3 regions of the Streptomyces sp. NPDC007162 genome follow, and region 2 is predicted to be linked to each of the others. Evidence: riboswitches for the same ligand, from Rfam matches in the RefSeq annotation. Region 2 holds a riboswitch; each other region holds the start of a gene.
What was found. Region 2 has a riboswitch for S-adenosylmethionine ahead of thrC (threonine synthase). Riboswitches for the same ligand answer to the same signal wherever they lie in the genome.
Positions count from the first base shown of each region.

Region 1 (7,797 bases), on a different contig from region 2:
ACGCACGTCGCGTTCCGCACGTATTCGCAGCACGACCTGGAGGCGGCGTTCGCGATCGGCCTGGACAGCTAGCAGGCGCCGCCGGCTGCGACGCGCCCCGTAGGGGCGCTGATCACACCGCCGGGACGCAGCGGCCGTCCTCCGTGCGGTAGGTCCACTGGGCGCCGTCGGTGACCAGTCGCTTCACGGCGTTCACGAAGCGCTCGACGTGCTCGTCCGGCGTTCCCGCGCCGAAGCTCACCCGGATCGCGTTCAGCGACTTCTCGCCCGGTGCCGCCTCCGGTGCCCCGCACTCGCCCTGGGTCTGGGGATCGGAACCCAGCAGGGTCCTGACCAGGGGGTGGGCGCAGAAGAGGCCGTCGCGGACGCCGATGCCGTACTCGGCGGAGAGGGCGGCGGCGAAGTGGGAGCTGTTCCAGCCCTCCACCACGAAACTGATCACGCCGACGCGCGGGGCGTCGTCGCCGAAGAGGGAGAGCACCCTGACCTCGGGCACCTCGGCGAGGCCCGCGCGGACCTCGGCGATCAGGTGCTGTTCGCGGGCGACCAGGGTGTCCCAGCCCGCCTCGGTCAGAGCCCTGCAGGCGGAGGCGATGGAGTAGGCGCCGATGACGTTGGGCGACCCCGCCTCGTGCCGCGCGGCGCTCTCGTGCCACTGCACGGCCACCGACCCGTCCTCGTGCCGGGTCACCTTGCGGCTGGCGCCGCCGCCCGCGAGGTACGGCTCGGCGGTCCGGAGCCAGTCGGCGCGGCCGGCCAGGACGCCCGAGCCGAAGGGGGCGTACAGCTTGTGGCCGGAGAAGGCGACCCAGTCGACGTCGAGGTCGCGGACCGAGACCGGGTGGTGCGGGGCGAGCTGGGCGGCGTCCAGGACGATCCGGGCGCCGTGCGCGTGCGCGGCGGCGGCCAGCTCGCGCACCGGCCACAGTTCGCCCGTGACGTTGGAGGCGCCGGTGACGCAGACCAGGGCCGGGCCGTACGGGTCACGGTCGGCGAGCGCCTGCTCCAGGGTGGCCACGGCCTGCTGCGGGGTGCGGGGGGCGTCGAGGTAGCTGACCCGGGCGTCCCGCCAGGGCAGCAGGGAGGCGTGGTGCTCGGTCTCGAAGACGAAGACCTGGCAGTCGGCGGGGAGGGCACGGGCCAGGAGGTTCAGGGAGTCCGTGGTCGAGCGGGTGAAGACCAGCTGGTCGTCGGGGCGGCAGTCGAGGAACTCGGCGACGGTCTTCCGGGCGTTCTCGAAGAGGTCCGTGGACAGCTGGGAGAGGTATCCGGCGCCGCGGTGGACGCTGCCGTAGTAGGGCGCGTACGCCGCCACGTCGTCCCAGACCCGCTGGAGGGCGGGGGCGCTGGCCGCGTAGTCGAGCGCGGCGTAACCGACCTCGCCGCCGGTGACGAGCGGAACGGTGACGTCCCGTCCCAGAACGGACAACGGGGCACAAACGGTACGGGCGGAGGCAGTGGTGGAGACAGACATGGGTGAACTCCCGTGAGCGCAGCTGGAATCCGCCGTGCGAGCGGACGCGCTCGAGCGACGGCAGGAAGGAAGAAAGGGGGATGCGGAGGCGGGGCTCTGCGGCCCTATCGCATTCGCTTGCTCACGGAAGGCTCCTCGACGACCAGGACCCCTGGTGTACGAGGGGTCCGCGCTTGCCGTGGACCTCGCTGCCCACGGCCTGGTCCTCACCCGGGGCACCCCGCCACGGACGGAGGGTTGCCGGACAGTCGGCCGGGGCCTCATGACTGTCACTCATGACCTGGGAAAAACGTAGGTGAACTGATCGCGGACGCGCAACTCCTGTCCGGATGACGGGACGGAGCGGTTCCCTCTTTCCTACCGCGACCTACCGCGACGGCGGTCAGCCACGACGGCGGAGCCCGGCGGTGCCGGACTCCGCGCCGCCCCTACTTGTGCGTCGCCGCCGCCCAGCGTTCCAGGGCCCGCTTGGCCGCGCCCGAGTCGATCGACTCCGCGGCCCTGGACATGCCCGCCGAGAGCTGTTCGGCCAGCGTTCCCGGGCCCGGGTCCAGGGCCACCAGCGCCGCCGCCGAGTTGAGCAGCACCGCGTCCCGTACCGGGCCCGTCTCGCCGTCCAGGAGGCGGCGGGCGACCTCCGCGTTGTACGACGGGTCGCCGCCCCGCAGCGCCTCCACGGGGACCAGGTCGATACCGACGTCACGGGGGTCGAAGGTCTCCTCCGTGACCTTGCCGTCGCGGACGGTCCAGACCCGGGACGTGGCGGTCGTCGTCAGCTCGTCGAGGCCGTCGTCGCCACGGAACACCAGGGAGGAGTTGCCGCGTTCCGCGAAGACGCCCGCGACCACGGGGGCCATGCGGGGATCCGCGACGCCGACCGCCTGGGCCCGGACCCGCGCCGGGTTGGTCAGCGGGCCGAGGATGTTGAAGACCGTGCGGATGCCCAACTGGCCGCGGGCCGCGCCCACGTACCTGAGAGCCGGGTGGAACCTGACGGCGAAGCAGAAGGTGATACCGGCCTCCTCGGCGACCTCGGCGACCCGCTGCGGGGTCAGGTCGAGGTTGACGCCCAGCTTCTCCAGGACGTCCGAGGCACCGGAGGCGGAGGAGGCCGCCCGGTTGCCGTGCTTGACGACCTTCGCGCCCGTGCCGGCCACCACCAGCGCGGACATCGTGGAGATGTTCACCGTCTTCGCGCCGTCACCGCCGGTCCCGACGATGTCGACGGTGCGGCCCGGCACCTCGATGACGTTGGCGTGCTCGTACATCGTGCGGACGAGCCCGTTGATCTCGTCGACCGTCTCGCCCTTGGCTCTGAGAGCGACCACGAAGCCCGCGATCTGGGCGTCGGTGGCCTGGCCGCGCATGATCTGGTCCATCGCCCAGGCCGTCGCGTCGGCGCTCTGGTCCTGGCCGTACAGCAGCGCGTTCAGCACCCCGGGCCAGGAACGGCCCGCCGCGGTGTCGCCTCCAGCGGGGGTCACAGCGCTCATAAGGCCGCTCCTGAGTGTCGTACCGGCGGGAAAAACGGTTTCAGAGCTCACCCTATCCAGCCCCGGGCACGGGGAAGGGCCCCCGTCCGGTGTACGGACGGGGGCCCTTCGACCGTGGCGTGGCGACGCCGTCGATCAGTGGTGGCCGTGGCCGCTCGTGATCTCCTTGTACTCCTCGACGCTCGGCTTCGGGATCTGGTTGTCCTCGCCGTAGTAGGCGTTGCTCAGCTTGGCGCGGAGCTTCTCGGACCCCTTGATCTTGCGCTCGACACCGTTCTCGTCCACCGCCGGGCCGACCTGGGCCGGCTCGTACTGGTGGTGGGCCGTGAGGGTGTGCAGTTGCTCCTGCGAGAGCGGCTCGTGGATCTCGATGAACTCACCGTGCGGGAGCCGCTTGATGATGCCGGTCTCGCGACCGTGCAGCACCTTGTCGCGGTCCCGGCGCTGCAGGCCGAGGCAGATCCGCTTGGTGACGATGAACGCGATCACCGGTCCGGCGAAGAAGAAGATCCGGACGAACCAGGTGACGTCGTTGATCGACAGGTGGAAGTGGGTGGCGATCAGGTCGTTGCCACCACCGACCAGACCGACCATGTACACGGTGACCCAGGCGACGCCGAAACCGGTGCGGGTCGGGGCGTTGCGCGGGCGGTCCAGGATGTGGTGCTCGCTCTTGTCGCCGGTGATCCAGGACTCCAGGAACGGGTAGACCGCGATCGCGCCCAGGACCAGACCGAACAGGACCAGCGGGATGAAGACGCCCAGGACCAGGGTGTGGCCCCAGAAGTTGATCTCCCAGCCGGGCATGTAGCGGATCAGACCCTCGGCGAAGCCCATGTACCAGTCGGGCTGGGCGCCGGTGGACACCTGGTCCGGCCGGTAGGGGCCCATGGCCCAGATCGGGTTGATCTGGGTGGTCGCCGCGATGACCGCGATGACACCGAAGACCAGGAAGAAGAAGCCTCCGGCCTTGGCCATGTAGACCGGCAGCAGCGGCATGCCGACGACGTTCTTCTCGCTCTTTCCGGGACCCGCGAACTGCGTGTGCTTGTGGTAGAAGACCAGGATCAGGTGGCCCACCATCAGGCCGAGCATGATGCCCGGCAGCAGCAGGATGTGGATCGAGTAGAACCGGGCGACGAAGTCGTGGCCGGGGAACTCGCCGCCGAAGAGGAAGAACGAGATGTACGAGCCGACGATCGGCATCGACAGGATCGCGCCCTCGGTGAAGCGCACACCGGTGCCGGAGAGCAGGTCGTCCGGGAGCGAGTAACCGGTGAAACCGGTGAACATGCCGAGGACGAACAGCAGGAAGCCGAACAGCCAGTTGATCTCACGCGGCTTGCGGAACGCGCCGGTGAAGAACACGCGCATCATGTGCACGAACATGCCGGCGAGGAAGATCAGCGCGGCCCAGTGGTGGATCTGCCGGATGAGCAGACCACCGCGCACGTCGAAGGAGATGTGCAGGGTCGAGTTGAACGCCTCGGACATCAGCTGGCCCTGGAGCGGGACGTAGCTGCCGTGGTACTCCACCTCGTTCATCGACGGGTGGAAGAACAGCGTCAGGTACACACCCGTCAGGATGATGATGATGAAGCTGTACATGCACACTTCGCCCAACATGAACGACCAGTGGTCGGGGAAGATCTTGCGCATGTTGGACTTGGCGAGGGAGTAGATCCCGAGCCGTCCGTCGGCCCAGTCGGCGACACGCTCGCCGGCCGGTGCCTTCCCGCGGGCGCGGGACTGTGAGTTCTCTGAAGTGCTCATCCGCGCTCCCAGAATGCAGGACCGACGGGCTCCTCGAAGTCGCCGAGCGCCTGGAGGTAGCCCTCCTCGCTCACACCGATGCGCAGCTGCGGCAGGGCGTGACCGGCCGGGCCGAAGATCACTCGGGCACCGTCGGAGAGGTCGAAGGTGGACTGGTGGCACGGGCAGAGCACGTGGTGGGTCTGCTGCTCGTACAGCGAGATCGGGCAACCGACGTGGGTGCAGATCTTCGAGTAGGCGACGATCCCCTCGTGCGACCACTCGAGCTCGCGCTTGTCCTTGATGTTGTCCGGCTGCAGCCGGATGATCATCAGGGCCGCCTTCGCCATGACGTTCTGGAAGTCCTCCTGGTCCTCCTCGACGCCTTCGGGCTTGGCGAAGGTCAGCGAACCGACGGCGACGTCGGAGGGCCGCAGCGGCTCGTTGGTGTTCATGTTGACGAGCAGCTTGCCCTTCGACCACGCCGTGTGGCGCAGCGAGGTGCCCGGCAGCGGGCCGAGGTCGCGCAGCAGCACGACACCGGAGAGCGGGACCAGGGTCAGCGCGCCGAACATCGTGTTGCGGATCAGCTTGCGACGGCCGAGCGCCGACTCCTTGGCGCCCTGCCGGAAGTCCTCGTGGACCTTGGCGCGGACCTCGGGAGAGGCCTCGATCGGGTGCCGGTCGTCGGCGACCTCCACGTCGGACATGAGGGTGCGGGCCCAGTGGACCGCGCCCGCGCCGATGCAGAACAGCGCCGTACCGAGGGTCATGCCCAGCGCGAAGTTCAGCGCGCTGATGTGACCGAGCGGGAAGACGAAGATCGACTTGTCGTGCGGGATCGTCACGTACGAGGCGATGAAGCCGACGGTGGCCAGCATCGAGATCGTGAACAGCAGGGCCACGACGCGCTCGGACCGCTTGGCGGCGCGCTCGTCGATGTCCTGGATCCGGTGCTCGTGGGGCGGCAGACCCGGGTCCGCGAACGGATCCCTCTCGTCCGCCACGCTCACGGCGCCGTGCGCGTGGTCCTGCTCAGCGGGCAGGTTCTCTTCTGGAATGTCTTGGCTACTCATGACTTCTTGGCCTTTGCGGTCCGAGCGGCGACCCAGACGGCGACCGCGATCAGGGCACCGAGACCGAAGATCCATGCGAACAGACCCTCGCTGACCGGCCCGAGGCCGCCCAGGTTGAGACCGCCGGGGTTCTCCGTGTTGGGGCTGTTGACCGCGTCGATGTACGCGATGATGTCCTTCTTGTTCTTCTCCGTCAGCGTGGTGTCGGGGAAGGACGGCATGTTCTGCGGGCCCGTCTGCATGGCCTCGTAGATGTGCTTCGGGGCTACGCCCTCGAGGTTCGGGGCGAACTTGCCCTTCGTCAGCGCGCCACCCGCGCCCACGAAGTTGTGGCACTGCGCGCAGTTGGTGCGGAAGAGCTCACCACCCTTGGCGATGTCGGCACCGTCCGAACCGTACTGCTCCGAGGTCGGGACCTCGGGGCCGGCACCCAGCGAGGCGATGTACGCCGCGAGCTGGTCGATCTGCGCCTGGGTGTAGATGTTCTTCTTCTTGACGACCTGCGGGCCCTGCGAGGTGGCGGCCGGCATGCGGCCGGTGCCGACCTGGAAGTCGACGGCCGCGGCGCCCACGCCCACCAGGCTGGGGCCGTCGGACGAACCCTGACCCTTGGTGCCGTGGCAACTGGCACAGCCGACCGAGTAGAGCTTCTGGCCCTCCTCGATCGTCAGGGACTGGGAGGTCTCGTCGGCCTGAGCCTTGCCCGCGGGCGCGAGAAAGGCGTAGGCCCCCCCAGTGCCCACCAGCGCGAGGAGTAGGACGACGACCGCCGCCAGCGGATGGCGTCGTCGTGCGGAGAGCTTTTTCACGGATTACCCCGGTGTCAGGATCTTCTGCGTCGATGCTTCTGGAAAGTGCGCTTCTACGGCGCGTGGAGCCGGCCCCGGCTACTTGATCAGGTAGATCGTGGCGAAGAGGCCGATCCAGACGACATCGACGAAGTGCCAGTAGTAGGACACGACGATGGCCGCGGTCGCCTGCTCGTGCGTGAACCTCTTCGCCGCGTAGGTGCGCCCCAGGACGAACAGGAAGGCGATGAGGCCGCCCGTCACGTGCATGCCGTGGAAGCCGGTGGTCAGGTAGAACACCGAACCGTACGGGTCGGAGGAGAGCGAGATGCCGTCCTCCTTCACCAGGTTCGTGTACTCGTAGATCTGACCGCCGATGAAGATCGCACCCATGATGAAGGTGAGGATGAACCAGCCCCGGAGCTTCTTCACGTCCCCCCGCTCGGCGGCGAACACGCCGAGCTGGCAGGTGAGGGAGGAGAGCACCAGGATCGTGGTGTTGGTCGCCGAGAAGGGGATGTCGAGATGACTCGCCATCTCCTTCCAGTGAGCCTCGCCGGTCACCGATCGCAGGGTGAAGTACATCGCGAAGAGGGCCGCGAAGAACATCAGCTCGGAACTCAGCCAAATGATGGTTCCGACGCTGGTGAGGTTCGGCCGGTTGACCGACGGGTGCGCGTGCCCGGTATCTACTGTCGTTGCTGTCGCCACGACCGACATTATGTCGGTCGCTTATCTCGCGCTCACTCCGGGGGGTGCCGTTCGGAGTGTCCGCCCCGTGTGTACTGCCCGGATGGCCCATCGAAGTGGTGTTCCAACAGGTGTTGACGGGGAGTTCATGGGGGTAGCATCCGGCGCATCGGTCCTGTCCGTACGACGCTGACGTCTCGGAGGAACAATGCAGCCGACCGCCACGGTGCTGGTCTACAGCGACGACTCCAACACCCGCGAGCAGGTACGGCTGGCCGCCGGCCGGCGCCCTGCCCCCGATGTGCCGTTCGTCGAGTTCCTGGAGTGCGCGACGCCCCAGGCGGTCATCGCCGAGCTGGACCGGGGTGGCATCGACGTGTGCGTCCTGGACGGCGAGGCCGTGCCCATGGGGGGCATGGGGATGTGCCGGCAGATCAAGGACGAGGTCTTCGACTGCCCGCCGGTGCTGTTGCTGATCGGGCGGCCGCAGGATCGTCCGCGACCGGCTACACCGGGGCCACGGT
Region 1 is NZ_JBEYFC010000068.1:19,499-27,295, forward strand. It holds gene ABZ646_RS11320 (Lrp/AsnC ligand binding domain-containing protein) at 1-72, shown strand, start outside; gene ABZ646_RS11325 (aminotransferase class V-fold PLP-dependent enzyme) at 113-1,474, opposite strand; SAM riboswitch class IV at 1,639-1,755, opposite strand; gene trpD (anthranilate phosphoribosyltransferase) at 1,903-2,967, opposite strand; gene ABZ646_RS11335 (cytochrome bc complex cytochrome b subunit) at 3,103-4,740, opposite strand; gene ABZ646_RS11340 (Rieske 2Fe-2S domain-containing protein) at 4,737-5,795, opposite strand; gene ABZ646_RS11345 (cytochrome c) at 5,792-6,604, opposite strand; gene ABZ646_RS11350 (heme-copper oxidase subunit III) at 6,683-7,303, opposite strand; partial or broken gene ABZ646_RS11355 (hypothetical protein) at 7,482-7,766, shown strand.
Region 1: linked by a shared signal. The riboswitch ahead of ABZ646_RS11325 (aminotransferase class V-fold PLP-dependent enzyme) and the one ahead of thrC (threonine synthase) in region 2 are both predicted to bind S-adenosylmethionine.

Region 2 (7,797 bases):
GCTCAAGGCACGCGGCGTGAAGTACCCGTACGCGCTGCCGCTCGGCCCCGAGGAGGCGCAGGCGGAGACGATGCAGTGGCTGCTCAGCGGGGGCAGCGGCTACACCGACGACACCGGCACGTACACGATCGACTCCTCGCAGAACATCGACACCCTCACCTGGCTCAAGGACGAACTGGTCGGCAAGGGGCTGACCGGCCCGACCGCCCCCGGCAGGCTGAACCGCGCGACCGCGTTCGCCGCGTTCGCGAACGGCCAGGTCGGCATGGTCAACGGGCACCCCACCCTGATCAAGCAGGCCGAGAAGAAGGGCGTGAAGTTCGGCATGGTCGCCATGCCGGCCCGCTCCGGCCAGACCACCCCCACCGCCTCCATGGGCGTCACCGACTGGATGGCGGCGTTCAGGCAGAACGGCCACGCCAAGCAGGTCGGCGACTTCCTGAACTACGTCTACAGCGAGAAGAACGTCCTCGACTTCTCCCGCGAGTACGGTCTGCTGCCCGTGACCACGTCCGCGTCCCAGACGATGACCGACTCCGGCCAGGCCCAGGACAAGCAGCTGCGCCCCTTCCTCGAACAGCTGCCGACCTCCGAGCTGTACCCGGCGGGCAAGACGTCCTGGGCGGCCGTCAGCGCCGACATCAAGAAGCAGATCGGTGCGGCGGTCAGCCCGTCCGGCAACCCGACCAGCGTGCTCACGCAGATCCAGGCCGAGGCGGCCCTCGCGGACAGCCGTACGGCGGCCGCGACCGGCTGAGCGCGTACGGTTCTCGGCATGGACCGGCAAGAACTGGGCGCACGCGAGCTGACGATCCTCGCCCTGGAACGCCGGGGCTTCCCGAGCCCCGGCGCGAAGGAACGGGCGATACGGGAGGAGCTGGACCTGGCGCCGGTGCGCTACTACCAGCTCCTCAACGCCCTCCTCGACGACGAGCGGGCACTGGCCCACGACCCGGTGACGGTCAACCGGCTGCGCAGAGTGCGGGAGGCGCGACGGGGGGAGCGCTGACCGTCGTAGCGGATCTTCGGGACGCTTGAAACGAGGGTGCTCGGATACTGTCAGCCGTATGGGCAACCACAGCACGGACCCCCACGCCACGGAACCCCTCCCGACGCCGCGCACGCCCGCCGGTCGCGAAGGACTCGAAGCACTGCTCGCGCAGCCCCGCACCGCCCTCGTCGGGCTCGACTTCGACGGGACGCTCGCGCCGATCGTCGCCGACCCGGAGCAGGCGCGGGCCCACCCGGACGCCGCGGCGGCCCTCTCGGCCCTCGCGCCGAAGGTGGCCGCCGTCGCCGTCATCACCGGCCGCCCGGCCGAGGTCGCCGTCCGCCACGGCGGCTTCGCCGCGGTCCCCGGCCTGGAACACCTGGTCGTCCTCGGCCACTATGGCGCCGAACGCTGGGACGCGGCCACCGGCGAGCTCACCGCCCCGCCCCCGCACCCCGGCATCGCGGCCGTCCGCGCCGAACTCCCCGCCCTCCTCGACCGCGTCGGCGCCGCGCACGGCACCTGGGTCGAGGAGAAGGGGTTCGCGGTGGCCGTCCACACCCGCCGGGCCGACGACCCCCAGGCCACCTTCGAAGCCCTCCGCGCCCCCCTCACCGACCTGGCCACCCGGCACGCCCTGATCGTCGAACCGGGCCGCCTGGTCCTGGAACTCCGCCCCCCGGGCATGGACAAGGGGGTGGCGCTCCGCGAGTTCGCGAAGGAGATCGGCGCGGGCGCGGTCCTCTACGCGGGCGACGACCTGGGCGACATCCCGGCCTTCGCCGCGGTGCAGAAACTCCGCGAGGAGGGCGTCCCGGGCCTCCTGGTGTGCAGCGGCAGCGAGGAGGTCACCGACCTGGCCGACCGAGCCGACCTGGTGGTGAACGGCCCGGAGGGAGTAGTACGGCTACTGAACAACTTGGCTCAGGTGAGCGCCCCATAAGGGGCGCTGGGGGCACCCCCGGCCGAAGGCTGGGGGAGGAACTGCGCGACAAGCCCCCACAGCCCGCACTCGACGAACTACCCGCCCAACGCCCCCAACTGCTCGAGGAACCAAGCCGCAGGAGGCAACGCGGTCGCCGCGGCAGCCAACCGCTTGCACCGCTCCGCCCGCTCCCCCACCGGCATGGCCAGCGCCCGCGCCAACGCGTCCGCCGTCCCCCCGATGTCGTAGGGATTCACCCCCACCGCGTCCTCGCCCAGCTCCTCGTACGCCCCCGCCTCCCGCGAGAGCACCAGCGCGCACCCCTCGTCCGACACCACCGGGATCTCCTTCGCGACCAGGTTCATGCCGTCCCGGATGGGGTTCACCAGGGCCACGTCGGCCAGCCGGTACGCCGCCAGCGACCGCGCGAAGTCGTCCTTGACGTGCAGCACCACCGGCGTCCAGCCCGCCGTCCCGTACGCGGAGTTGATCTCGTCCGCGACCCGCTGCACCTCGGCCGTGTAGTCCCGGTAGACGGCGAGGTCCTGCCGCGAGGGGTAGGCGAACGCGACGTGCACCACCCGCTCCCGCCACTCGGGACGGTCGTCGAGCAGCTGCCGGTAGGCGAGCAGCCCGCGCACGATGTTCTTCGACAGCTCGGTCCGGTCGACCCGGACGATCGTCCTGCGGCCCTCCCCGATCTCCTCCCGGAGGGCCGCCATCCGCTCGTCCACGTCCCGCTCGTGCGCGCGCTTGCGCAGGAAGTCCGCGTCGGCGCCCAGCCCGTGCACCCCGATCCGGGTGTCCGACGAGGAGGGGATCCCCGGGCCCAGCACCGTGTGACAGCAGGCCACGAACGCGTCCGCCCAGCGCCGGGTCAGGAACGCCGCGTGGTCGGCGCCGAGGATGCCGCTCAGCAGCTCCGCCGCGATGTCGTCGGGGAGGAGCCGGAAGTAGTCCGGCGGTGCCCACGGGGTGTGCGAGAAGTGGCCGATCCGCAGGTCGGGGCGCAGCTGCCGCAGCATCCGGGGCGCGAGCGCCAGGTGGTAGTCCTGGATGACCACCACCGCGCCGTCGCCCGCCTCCTCGGCCAGCGCCTCGGCGAACGCGTGGTTGTAGGCCCGGTACGACTCCCACTGCCGCCGGAACTCCGCGTCGAAGACCGGTTCCAGCGGGGTCTGGTAGAGCATGTGGTGGACGAACCACAGCACCGAGTTCGCGATGCCGTTGTACGCGTCGGAGAACACGTCCGGGTCGATGTCGAGCATCCGGACCCGCTGGCCCCCGGTGTCCGCCGCCGGCAGCAGGCCGCCCCCGGCCCGCCGGACCGCCTCGCGGTCACCGTCGCTCAGCGCCGCGCACACCCACACCGCGTTCGCGTCCGGCCCGATGGCCGAGAGCCCCGAGACCAGCCCGCCGCCGCCCCGTTTGGCACGGAGCGCGCCGTCCTTGTCGTCAGGGCGAACCTCGTACGAAACCGGGCCGCGGTTCGACGCGACCAGCACCTCTGCACTGCCGGTGGAAGCCATGGGGGAAGCCATACGCCTCAACCTAGCCCGGCTCGTAAACGCTCAAACGTACGGCCACGCCCGACGCGCGAACGTGTACCAGGTCACGCCACCCGGCGCTCGGCGTACTCCGCGATCTCCACCATGGGCGGGCGTTCCTCCGTGTCCACGGAGTAGGTGCGGGGTTCGAAGCCGTCCTCGCCCCGTTCGAACTGGGTCAGGGACGGGCGGATCAGGTGGCCGCGGGCCAGCCGCAGCTGGGCCGTGCGGTAGATCGCGGCGGACATCCGGCCGAGGGCCTGGCCGTCCTGGTGGCGGTGCTTGCGCACCCCGACGTCCACCTGGGCGAGCGCGTCCAGGCCGACCAGGTGCAGGGCGTCCACCAGCATGCCCAGCTCCACGCCGTAGCCGACCGGGAAGGGGAGCTGTTCCAGCAGGGTGCGGCGGGCCGCGTACTCGCCGCCGAGCGGCTGCACGAACCCGGCCAGCTGCGGCCAGTGCATGTTCAGCAGGGGGCGGGCCATCAGCTCGGTGACCCGGCCGCCCTGGCCCGTCGCGCCGGCGAGCGGGCGGTCGTACATCGCCTTGACCAGGTGCACGTCCGGTTCGGTGAGCAGCGGGCCGACGATGCCGGTGACGAAGTCGGAGGAGAAGTCCTTCAGGTCGGCGTCGACGAAGCAGATGACGTCCCCGGTGGTGACGAGCAGCGAGCGCCACAGGACCTCGCCCTTGCCGGGGACGGCGGGGATGCGGGGGAGGATCGTGTCCCGGTGGACGACCCGGGCGCCCGCCGCCGCGGCCACCTCCGCCGTACGGTCGGTGGAGCCGGAGTCGACGACCACGATCTCGTCGACGAGCGGCGTCTGCCGCATCAGGTCGTGACGGATGACCGCGACGATGTCGCCGACCGTCTCCTCCTCGTTGAGCGCGGGCAGCACGACGGAGACGGACTGACCGGTGCGCTGCTTGGCGGCGAGTATCCGGTGCAGCGGACGGTCGGTCACGGACCAGGAGCGGGTGGCCAGCCAGCGCTCGACTTCTTCCAGCACAGTCAGCGGCTCCTCACTGTCACGGTCACACTGCGGGGTGTGATCCATCTCGCGGTACGGACGACTATCTCAACTGTCCTGGCCTTCGGTTACAGTCTTGAACAACGCGGGTGACCATCGCATGTCCTGGTGTCACCCTGCGTTGACAACCGAATACCGCTCATCCAGAGGGGCAGAGGGATACGGCCCGATGAAGCCCCGGCAACCCTCCAGCCGGTCTTTCCACGTCGTCGTGGTGAGGCTCCCGGCTAGGGAAGGTGCCAAATCCGTCTCACGGCGAGATGCGTCGTGAGGAAGATGAGGAGAAAGGGCCTCCCCTCACATGGCTGCGCAGACTGTTGCAACCGATTCCCCGAAGACGGTAGACCTCGGCCCCGCCACGGCGCTGTCCTGCCGGGAGTGCGGTCACCGCGTGCCGCTCGGCCCGGTGTTCGCCTGCGAGGAGTGTTTCGGCCCGCTGGAGATCGCGTACGACTTCTCGGCCTACGACACCGAGGAGCTCCGCAAGCGGATCGAGGCGGGACCCGCGAACATCTGGCGCTACGCGCCGCTGCTGCCCGTCCCCGCGGACGTGGCGACCAAGCCGAACATCAACCCGGGCTGGACCAAGCTCGTCCAGGCCGACAACCTGGCCAAGGAGCTCGGCGTCACCGGCGGGCTGTACGTGAAGGACGACTCGGGCAACCCGACGCACTCCTTCAAGGACCGGGTCGTCGCCCAGGCCGTCGAGGCCGCCCGCGCCTTCGGCTACACCACGCTCTCCTGCTCCTCCACCGGCAACCTGGCCGGCGCCGTCGGCGCGGCCGCGGCCCGGGCCGGCTTCCGCTCCTGCGTGTTCATCCCGCACGACCTGGAGCAGGGCAAGGTCGTCATGGCCGCGATCTACGGCGGCGAGCTCGTCGGCATCGAGGGCAACTACGACGACGTGAACCGTTTCTGCTCCGAGCTGATCGGCGACCCGGCCGGCGAGGGCTGGGGCTTCGTCAACGTCAACCTGCGGCCGTACTACGCCGAGGGCTCCAAGACCCTCGCGTACGAGATCTGCGAGCAGCTCGGCTGGCGGCTCCCGGACCAGCTGGTCGTCCCGATCGCGTCCGGCTCCCAGCTCACGAAGATCGACAAGGGGCTGCAGGAGCTGATCAGGCTCGGGCTCGTCGAGGACAGGCCGTACAAGATCTTCGGTGCGCAGGCGGAGGGCTGCTCGCCGGTGTCCACCGCGTACAAGGCGGGTCACGACGTGGTCCGGCCGCAGAAGCCGAACACCATCGCCAAGTCCCTCGCCATCGGCAACCCGGCGGACGGCCCGTACGTCCTCGACATCGCCCGGCGCACCGGCGGCGCGGTGGAGGACGTGACGGACGAGCAGGTCGTCGACGCCATCAAGCTGCTCGCGCGGACCGAGGGCATCTTCGCGGAGACCGCGGGCGGAGTGACGGTCGGAGTCACCAGGAAGCTCATCGAGAACGGGCTCATCGATCCGACGAAGTCGGTCGTCGTACTCAACACGGGTGACGGACTGAAGACGCTGGACGCGGTCGCGGGTACGGGACTCACCGCGACCATCCGCCCGAATCTCGAGTCTTTCCACGAGGCCGGGCTCGCCTGAGTCGATGGCAGAAAAAGCAGGGCGTTGCCCGGACCGGAGGTTTAAACAGTGAGCGTCACCGTTCGCATCCCCACCATCCTGCGTACCTACACCGGCGGCCGGGCCGAGGTCGCCGCGGAAGGCGCCAATCTCGGCGAGGTCATCGCGGACCTGGAAAAGAACCACACCGGGATCGCCGCCCGCGTTCTCGACGACCAGGGCAAGCTGCGCCGGTTCGTCAATGTGTACGTCAATGACGACGACGTGCGATTCGAGCAGGGTCTGGAGACGGTCACGCCGGACGGTGCCGGCGTCTCCATCATCCCGGCCGTCGCCGGCGGCTGAGCCGCTGACCTGCCTGACGTGATGGCCGAATGACCGAACATTACCTTCGGTAACAGACATCACCGATCGTGAATGGGATTGCCCCCTCCGCAAGAGAAGCGGAGGGGGCAATTCTGTGTGGTTGAGCGCGGTACAGTTGGGGAACACGGTCCCGATCACCGGGGCGCGGGCCCTGTTATTGGATACCGCGGGCCTGCCAAGAAGTAGCCAAAGTGTGTGGGTCATATGCGGCTTTCGTGGCTTTTATGGGGCCCGACTTGCCCTGAATTCAGCCGAATTCTCGCTACATTCCGGACCCTTCCCGCCCAGAATTCTCGTCCGATTGACCTGTTGCAGACGGCAGTTGGACAGATACATTCAGCCGCGGTCGACGCGTTCCGGCGCACGCCCCCAACCAATGGGGGGTGAGGTCTGACCCGGATCCGCGAAGTGTGGATCTGTGCAAGGGCCAGTAATAGGGGAGTTAGGCATGGCTCAGGGCACCGTCAAATGGTTCAACGCGGAGAAGGGGTACGGCTTCATCGCGGTCGACGGTGGTGCGGACGTGTTCGTCCACTACAGCGCGATCCAGATGGACGGCTACCGCACCCTGGAAGAGGGCCAGCGGGTCGAGTTCGAGATCTCGCAGGGTCAGAAGGGCCCGCAGGCCGACATGGTTCGCGTCACCGCCTGAAACGGCACACACGAGGAAGGGCCCGCTCCCGTCAGGGGGCGGGCCCTTCGCCGTGTCCCCCGGAGGGTCCCGCTCCGTGTCCCCGGGGGTTGCCGCGCGGGTGTTCGCGGGCGGCTGAGCGCGCCGCCCGATACCCGAGAGGCGCTTGCACTCGCCTAGGCCGAGTGCTAATCATTGCGTTAGCACTCTGAAGGTGAGAGTGACAAAGAAGGACCGGGTCGGTGAGGCCCGCAGGCCGGGTGGGGCAAAGGAACCCACGGGTCGGCGAGCCGTCCGTCGCGGGCGCGGGCGCGGTCCTGAAGACTCACCCCCAGTCCTGGAGGGACCACTTCACATGGCCAAGATCATCGCGTTCGACGAGGAGGCGCGGCGCGGCCTCGAGCGCGGCATGAACCAGCTCGCGGACGCCGTCAAGGTGACGCTCGGCCCCAAGGGCCGCAACGTCGTCCTCGAGAAGAAGTGGGGCGCCCCCACGATCACCAACGATGGTGTCTCCATCGCCAAGGAGATCGAGCTCGAGGACCCGTACGAGAAGATCGGCGCCGAGCTGGTCAAGGAAGTCGCCAAGAAGACGGACGACGTCGCCGGTGACGGTACGACCACCGCGACCGTTCTCGCCCAGGCCCTGGTCAAGGAGGGTCTGCGCAACGTAGCCGCCGGCGCCAACCCGATGGCCCTCAAGCGCGGTATCGAGAAGGCCGTCGAGGCCGTCTCCGGTGCC
Region 2 is NZ_JBEYFC010000003.1:36,645-44,441, reverse strand. It holds gene ABZ646_RS00835 (extracellular solute-binding protein) at 1-757, shown strand, start outside; gene ABZ646_RS00830 (DUF3263 domain-containing protein) at 776-1,009, shown strand; gene otsB (trehalose-phosphatase) at 1,068-1,934, shown strand; gene ABZ646_RS00820 (trehalose-6-phosphate synthase) at 2,012-3,445, opposite strand; gene ABZ646_RS00815 (glucosyl-3-phosphoglycerate synthase) at 3,529-4,473, opposite strand; SAM riboswitch class I at 4,631-4,777, shown strand; gene thrC (threonine synthase) at 4,796-6,079, shown strand; gene ABZ646_RS00805 (MoaD/ThiS family protein) at 6,128-6,403, shown strand; gene ABZ646_RS00800 (cold-shock protein) at 6,873-7,076, shown strand; gene groL (chaperonin GroEL) at 7,411-7,797, shown strand, end outside.

Region 3 (7,797 bases), on a different contig from region 2:
GCGAGCCCGAGCAGGCCGCGCAGGGTGTCGGCCTCGTAGGCGGTGCGGAAGCGGCCGCGGCGCTGGAGTTCGGGGACCAGGTCCTGGGTGATGCGCGGCAGGTCGTGGCCGAGGACGGCGGGGCGGAGCCGGAAGCCGGTGAGGCCCGCGGCGGCGAACTCCTCCAGGAGGTCGGCGAGTTCGGCCGCCGTCCCGGTGAAGATCCGCGCGTCGCTGGTGTACGCGCCGCCGTCGAGGGCGTCGAGGCGGTCCTTGCGGGCGGCGGCCGCGGCCGCGTCGTCGTCCAGGAAGACGACGAGGTCACCGAAGACGTGCACGGTGTCGGCGGCCCGGCCGGCGGCCTCCTGCTCGGCGCGGATCTCGGCGAGGACGGCGCGGGCGCCGGCGGCGTCGCGCGGGGTGGTGTAGCCGACGTCGGCCTGGCGGGCGATCAGCCGGTAGGGCACGGTCTGGTGGCCGAGGGCGGTGACCAGCGGCTGGCCCTGGGGCGGGCGCGGGGTGATGGAGGGACCCTTGACGCTGAACTTCCCGCCCTCGAAGTCGATGTAGTGCAGCTTGTCCCGGTCGATGAAGCGGCCGGTGGCGGCGTCCCGGATCTCGGCGTCGTCCTCCCAGCTGTCCCAGAGGCGGCGCACCACCTCGACGTGGTCGGCGGCCTCGTCGAAGTGTTCGGCGAGCCGCTCCTGACCGGCCGGGGAGGCCGGTTCCGCCGGGTCGAGGGGCGGGAAGGTACGGCGGCCGAAGTGGTCCGCCTCGTTCGGGCGGGCGGAGATCTGCACCCGCAGCCCCGCGCGGCCGGTGCTGACGTAGTCGAGGGTGGCGATCGCCTTGGAGATGTGGAACGGCTCGGTGTGGGTGGTGACGACCGTCGGTACCAGGCCGATGTGCCGGCTGAGCGGAGCGATCCGGGAGGCGATGAGCACGGCGTCGAGGCGGCCGCGGACCTGGTCGGTGCGACCGTCCGGCTCGCCGTGGTGGGAGGACTGCAGGCCCAGACCGTCCTCGATGGTGACGAAGTCGATGAGACCGCGCTCGGCCTCGGCGACCAGGTCGGCCCAGTATCCGGCGGTGAACAGCTCACGGGGGCGGGCGACCGGCTCGCGCCAGGAGGCGGGGTGCCAGCCGGTGCCGTCGAGGGCGACGGCGAGGTGCAGGTGGGAAGCGGGATTCGAGGACACAGTGGTGCCTTCCTGAGGTCCGTAAGAGGGCGCGCCGGACGGAGCGGCGCGGCGGAGGAAAGTCAGGAGCAACAGAGCGCGCCGGCCACGCGCAGCAGGTCGATGTGCGGCCGGGCGTGCAGGACGGTACGGCGACTGGGACTGACGACACGTGTCATGTCCCGCACCTCCTCGCCCTGTTTCGCGTGCATCTCGTCGTGACTCACAACAGCGGGACGTCCGCGCATGTTCCCGGGCTGCGCAGCAGCAGGGTGCGGCCGCGCAGGCGCTCGGTGAAGCCGATCGACTCGTAGAGCCGGATGGCCGTCGCGTTGTCCGGGGCCGCGTGCAGGAACGGGGTCTCGCCGCGCTCCCGGATGCCCGCGGCGACCGCGCGGACCAGCCGGGTGGCCAGGCCCCGGCCCCGGTGGTCCGGGTCGGTGCAGACGGCGCTGATCTCGGTCCATCCGGGCAGCCGCAGCCTCTCCCCCGCCATGGCGATCAGCCGGCCCCGGTGCCGGATGCCGAGGTAGCGGCCCATCCGGACGGTCCGGGTGCAGAACGGGCCGGGCTCGGTGCGAGCGACCAGGTCCAGCATCTCGGGCACGTCGTGCGGTCCGAGCCGTACCGCCTCCGGGTCGGGCTCGGCCCGCAGCGCGGTGTCCACGAACTGGACGCCCAGCCCGCCGCCGACCACCTCCCAGCCGGGCGGTGCCTGCTCGACCGGCTTGATCTTCACGGTCGTTCCGGGGCCGACGAGCGTGAGCAGGTCGGCCCAGGCGGCCGGGTCGGCGGCGTCGGCGAGGGCCGCGTAGGCGTAGACGTCGTCGGGGTAGCGGGCGGCTGCGCCGACCCTCACCGCGAGGTGGGCGTGCGGGCCGGTGAGAGCGGACCAGACGGCGTTGTCGAGCGGTGTGGTGTCGGGCACGAGGGGGACTGAGCCTCCGTGGAGGTCGGTCTGGGCGGTCACGGAGGCGGAGTCCTTCCCGGTGAGCGGACGGGCGTGCTGGTGCGGGCGGTCACGAGTTGTCGAGCGGCAGTCCGGGCGGGTTGACCTCGGACTTGGCGACGGCCTCGTCGGAGAGGTTGTAGGCCTTGAGCCACTGGGCGTACTGGCCGTGCTCGATCAGGTAGTTGATGGCGTCCGCGAGGGGCTTGGCGAGGCCGCTGTCCTTCTTCGCGGTGGCCGCGATCAGGCCCTGGAGGCCGGCGCCGGCGCCCGAGTACGTACCCGCGGTGCGGGTGGCGTCGGGCGTGTTCGCCGTCTGCTTGTTGTGGTAGGCGAAGCCGGGGTTGGGCCCGAAGGAGGCGTCGATCTTCCCGCTGTTCAGCGCCAGGAAGGTGCTGGTGCTGTCCTGGAAGTACTTGACGGTGAGCTTCTTGCCCTCCTTGGCCAGCTTCGCCTGCCACTCCAGGAGGATCTTCTCCTGGTTGGTGCCGGAGCCGACGGCGATCGTCCTGCCGGCGAGGTTCTCGTAGTTGCCGTCGAAGTTCCAGGTGCTCTTCTTCGGCACGATGAAGGCGAGGTTGTCCTGCCGGTAGGAGGCGAACTCGTACTTCTTCTTGCGTTCCTCGGTGTCGGTGATGTTGGAGAGGGCCACGTCGACCTTGCCGCTGTCGATGCCGACGAACATGTTCTCCCAGGTGAAGTTCTTGATCTCCGGCTGGAGCCCGAAGACCGCGGCGACCAGGCGGCCGAGGTCGGGTTCGGAGCCGGTGAGGGTCTTCTGGTCGCTGCCGACGTACGCCAGCGGCGGGAACCCGGCGGGCAGGGCGCCCTCGCCGATCACGAGCCTGCCGCTCTTGCGGACGGCCGCGGGCAGTTCCGCGCTGATGGACCTGACCTCGGCGACCTTGATGGTGGTCTGGGTGGCGGCGCCGTTGGAGACCCGTCCGACGACGACCTCCCCGGCCTTGGCGCCGTCGGTGGTGGTGGCCGCGTCGCTGTCGCCCCCGCAGGCGGCGAGCCCGGTGGCGAGGGAGGCGACGGCGGTGGCCGCGGTGATGCCTCTGATCAGGCTGCGTCGGGTGAAGTGGGTAGACATGGCCGTTCCTTGTCGGTGCCGGTGATGAGGGTGAGGGCGTGGGGGGAGGTCTGGGGTGCGGCGGTTCAGAGGACCTTGCTGAGGAAGTCCCTGGTCCGCTCGTGCCGCGGCTTGTCGAGGACCTCGGAGGGCGGGCCCTGCTCGACGATCCTGCCGCCGTCGATGAAGACCACCCGGTCGGCGATCTCGCGGGCGAAGCCGATCTCGTGGGTGACGATGACGAGGGTGGTGCCGCTCGTGGCCAGGTCCTTGATGACGGAGAGGACCTCCCCCACCAGCTCGGGGTCGAGGGCGGAGGTGGGCTCGTCGAAGAGGATGACGCCGGGGCGCAGGGCGAGGGCGCGGGCGATGGCGACGCGCTGCTGCTGCCCGCCGGACAGCTGCCGCGGGTAGGCGCCGACGCGTTCGCCGAGGCCGACGCGTTCGAGCAGTTCCTTGGCCAGTGCCTGCGCCTCGGGCTTGGTCAGCTTCCCGGTGGCGACGGGGGCGGCGGCCACGTTGTCCAGCACGGTCAGGTGCGGGAAGAGGTTGAAGTTCTGGAAGACGAAGCCGATCCGGCCGCGCTGGGCGAGGATGGCGCGCTCGCTCAGCTCCTTGAGTCTCTCGCCCTGCCGTTTCACCCCGATCAGTTCGTCGTTGATGCTGACGTAGCCGATCTCGGGCTTCTCCAGGTGGTTGATGACCCTGAGGAGCGTGGACTTGCCGGAGCCGGACGGGCCGAGGATGACGGTGACCTCGCCGGGGCGGATGGTCAGGTCGACGCCGTCGAGGACGCGGTGGGCGCCGTACCACTTGTGGACGTCGTGGATCTCCAGGGCGGCGGGGGCCGTCTGAAGGGTGTCGGTGATGCTCATACGGCGGCCTCCCGGCGGATGCGGGCGCGCAGGTCGGTGAGGCCGTCCCGCAGTCTCTGCAAGGGGGTCGGCGGCAGGGAGCGGGTGGCGCCCCGGGCGTAGTACCGCTCGACGTAGAACTGGATCACGGAGACGACGCTGGTGAGGATCAGGTACCAGACGGTGACCACCAGCAGCAGCGGCACGATGTCGCCGGGGTAGGTGGAGCCCATGCTCTGCGCGGTGCCGAAGAGGTCGAGCAGCGAGACGTAGAAGACCAGCGAGGTGCTCTTGATGAGACCGATGAGCTGGTTGACGTAGTTCGGGATGATCGACCTGAGCGCCTGCGGGAAGACGATTCTCCGGAACTGGTAGCCCTTGGGCAGTCCCAGCGCGGCGGCCGCCTCGTGCTGGCCCTGGTCCACCGAGAGGATGCCGCCGCGGACCACCTCGGCCGCGTAGGCCGCCTCGTTGAGGCTGAGGCCGATGACGGCGATGACCATGTCGGTGGCGAGCTTGGACTCGTCGAAGGAGAAGAAGGCCGGCCCGAAGGGGACGCCGACGCTCAACGTCTTGTACAGGGCGCTGAAGTTGTACAGGAAGAGCAGGACGACGATGAGCGGTATGGAGCGCAGCGCCCACACGTAGGTCCAGCTGACCGCGCGCAGCACCGGGCTCTTCGAGAGCCGGGCCAGGGCCAGCAGGATGCCTCCGAGGAGACCCAGCACCGCGCTGTAGGCGGTGACTTCGAGGGTGATGACCAGCCCGTCGAGAATGGTCGGCCGCAGGAACCAGTATCCCCAACGGTCCCACTGGTAGAAGGGGTTGATCACCAGTCCGTGGACGAACTGGGCGACCAGGACCAGGACGACGGCGGTGGCGATCCACCGTCCTGGCCTGCGCAGCGGGAGAACGCGCTGCGCTGTGAGCGGTTCTGACGGTTCGTCGGCGGCGGACGGCACCTCGGGGGCGAGGGTGGCGCCTGGGGGTTCACTCATGGCGGGCTCCGGCGGAGTCGGACACCCCGGATCCCACGGCCGGGCACGCGGCACCGCGCCGTGTTCGGGCACGGCACGGGGCGCGGGGGCGCGCGGGACACGGAGGCTGGGCGGACGGCGTCACACCGGACGGCCGGTGCTTTCGTCAGGAACGCTGCGGCACGAAGCTGCGGGACTGGGCTGAACCTGGTCAGACCCGGCAGCGGGCACAGCCCGGTGCGGTACACGCGCTACACAGGGCGCTGTTGACACGGAGCAGGTCGACGGCACGGTCGGCGACGAGCGGGCTCGGGTACGGCTGTACGCAGCCCTGAGCGCGGCGCGGGGCCGTGCTGGAAGCTGCGTACATGTCCGTCACCTGTCGCTTGGTGGCCCGTGGGCCGCGCGCTTACCGAACGTCGTCATTCGGTCGGGTCGTCACCTGGGGCACCCCACCGCGGTGCGAGGGTTGCCGGTCAGCCAGCCAGGGCTTGATGCTGACGCTCTTGACCGTTCTGGTCCGCAAGTTAGGCAGCCGCCCGAACAATTGTCAACGCCTGTCCAGTTGGCGGAACGGTTCGGGCCGCTCTCACCTGCGGGAAGCGTCTGCCGCATGCCCGGCCCAGTCCAGGATCTGGACGGCCGCGCCGGCGGCTTCCAGGCCCTGGCAACGGCCGTGGTGTCGGCGGGCGATGCCGTCGAGGTCGAGGTGGGCGCCGAAGGCCGGGTGCGCGGCAAGCCGCCGCGCACAGGCCCACAGCACCGGGTGGTCGGCGATGCGGTGCACGGCGGAGGCGTCCAGGTGGTTGCGGTGCACGGTGTCGAGTTGCACCAGGGTCACCCACAACTCGACGTCGGCAGCGGTCAGTCGACCACCGACCAGGAACTCGACTCCGGTCAGCCGCTGTTCCAGCTCGCCCAGTGCGGCGAGCAGGGTCCGCAGCGCCCGCGGGTCGCCGCCCTCCCGCCCGGCGCGCTGCGCGGCCTGCTCGACGTCCTCGGCGCACAACCGCTCGACGGCCTCGATCTCGGCCTCGGCACCGCTCGGGTACAGGCGCGTGACACCGTCACCGAAGTGGCGGTCGAGGTCGCGCAGGATGTCCCGGCTGTGGGTGGAGACGATCCGGCCCGACCAGTCGTCGCTCAGCACCGGCGCCAGGGCCGGTCCCGAGTAACGGTGGGCGCTGGTCTCGTAGAGCGGGCGCAGTGCCGTGTGGCTGCCGTCGGGACAGTCCGGTACCGCGGGCAGGAAGGTGACCGGACAACAGCCGTCCAGGGCCAGCAGACTGTGGCCGACGGCGATGCGCAGGCCGTCGGGACAGGCGGTGGCGAGGTGGAGCCGGTAGCGGCCCGGCACGGCGTAGTGCCCGCTGCGCGCGTCCCGTCCGATGCGCCCCCGGAAGGCGGGGGCGGTGCGGACGGACGGCAGGGCGGTGAGCGGAGTGATGGACATGCGTCTCCCCGGGTACGGCCGCGTGGACGTACGCGCGGCGGAAGCGTTCATCGGTGGGCGGGCGCTCGGCCCGGGCGGCTGAGCGCGGGTGGTCACTGCGGGTGTTCACGGCGGTTGTTCACTGCGGGTGTTCACGGCAGGGGTCCGGGGGGATCAGGGCGGCTACGGAGCGCGGGGGTGGCGCCGGGGCGGCGGAGCACGCGGTGGGCCCGGCCACGGAAGGCGCGCGCAGTCGAGCCCGGCCACGGAAGGCGCGCGCAGTCGAGCCCGGCCACGGAAGGCGCGCGCGGTCGGGCCGGGCCTCGCAGGACGCGGCGCGGTCAACCGGTGCGGCTGATGGCGCTGCACACCCGGAGCAGGTCGATGTGCAGCCGGGAGGTGAGCAGAGGGGAGGAGAGCAGGGCGGCCGGCCAGGGCGTACGGCTTTCTCGGCGCTCTGTGCCGGTGACCGCGCGCAGCCGATCCATCTTTCCCTACCTTTTCACTAGGATTCCCCTCTGGAGTGTCGATCGGCCTCCGCCCGGCGTCAAGAGGGCGTCCACGCCTGGGACACCGCCCCCACCCCGGCACGCTCACCCGAATGGCACGCGCGAGTGGTCGGCGGCCGGAGCGGATGGTGGCGTGGAGGGACGAACCCCACGTTCTCCCACGGGGCGCAGCGGCGTCCTGCCCGGAGTGACGTACCGCGTTCCCGAGGAGGCAGTCGCCATGGCCCGTCCGTCCCGACCCGCGCGTGTCCTCGCCGCGGCCCTGGCGGCGGGGTCCCTGCTCGCCACCGCGGCCTGTTCGGGCGGGAGCGGCGACTCCGCAGCCGCGGCCGTCTCGCCCGCAGCCGAGCGCCCCGCCGCCTCACCGACGGCGACCGCCGCCCTCACCGGGCCGGGCGCGCAGGCAGCACTGATCACACCGGCCGACATCGAGGACAACTGGCAGCTGGCCACGGACGCCGCGACCTGGCGGAACAACATGCTGGTCGGCAAGGTCGACGTGGCCGGCTTCCTCACCGCGAAGACCGATGCCGCCGACTGCCAGCGGCTGCTCGACAGCCTCTACTCCGACAGCCTCCTCGGCCGCGCCACCGGCGCCTCCGGGCTGCGCGGCTTCACCTCGGAGACCGCCCGGATGCTGTACCAGGTCGGGGACTACGGCTCGGCGAACCTGAACGCCACGCTGGGCTGGCTGAAGACGCTGCCGCAGAAGTGCAACCAGTTCACGGCCACCGGCAAGGACGGCAGCAAGCGCACGATCCAGGTCGTGTCGGCGCAGGTCCCGAACGTGGGCGACGCCCGGGAGGCGCTGACGGTGACCGTGCAGGGCACCACCGACGGTCAG
Region 3 is NZ_JBEYFC010000237.1:4,229-12,025, forward strand. It holds gene ABZ646_RS25755 (LLM class flavin-dependent oxidoreductase) at 1-1,178, opposite strand, end outside; gene ABZ646_RS25760 (putative leader peptide) at 1,241-1,336, opposite strand; gene ABZ646_RS25765 (GNAT family N-acetyltransferase) at 1,381-2,127, opposite strand; gene ABZ646_RS25770 (transporter substrate-binding domain-containing protein) at 2,177-3,202, opposite strand; gene ABZ646_RS25775 (amino acid ABC transporter ATP-binding protein) at 3,268-4,056, opposite strand; gene ABZ646_RS25780 (amino acid ABC transporter permease) at 4,053-5,033, opposite strand; SAM riboswitch class IV at 5,413-5,524, opposite strand; gene ABZ646_RS25785 (glutathione S-transferase C-terminal domain-containing protein) at 5,602-6,465, opposite strand; gene ABZ646_RS25790 (hypothetical protein) at 6,786-6,932, opposite strand; gene ABZ646_RS25795 (hypothetical protein) at 7,174-7,797, shown strand, end outside.
Region 3: linked by a shared signal. The riboswitch ahead of ABZ646_RS25780 (amino acid ABC transporter permease) and the one ahead of thrC (threonine synthase) in region 2 are both predicted to bind S-adenosylmethionine.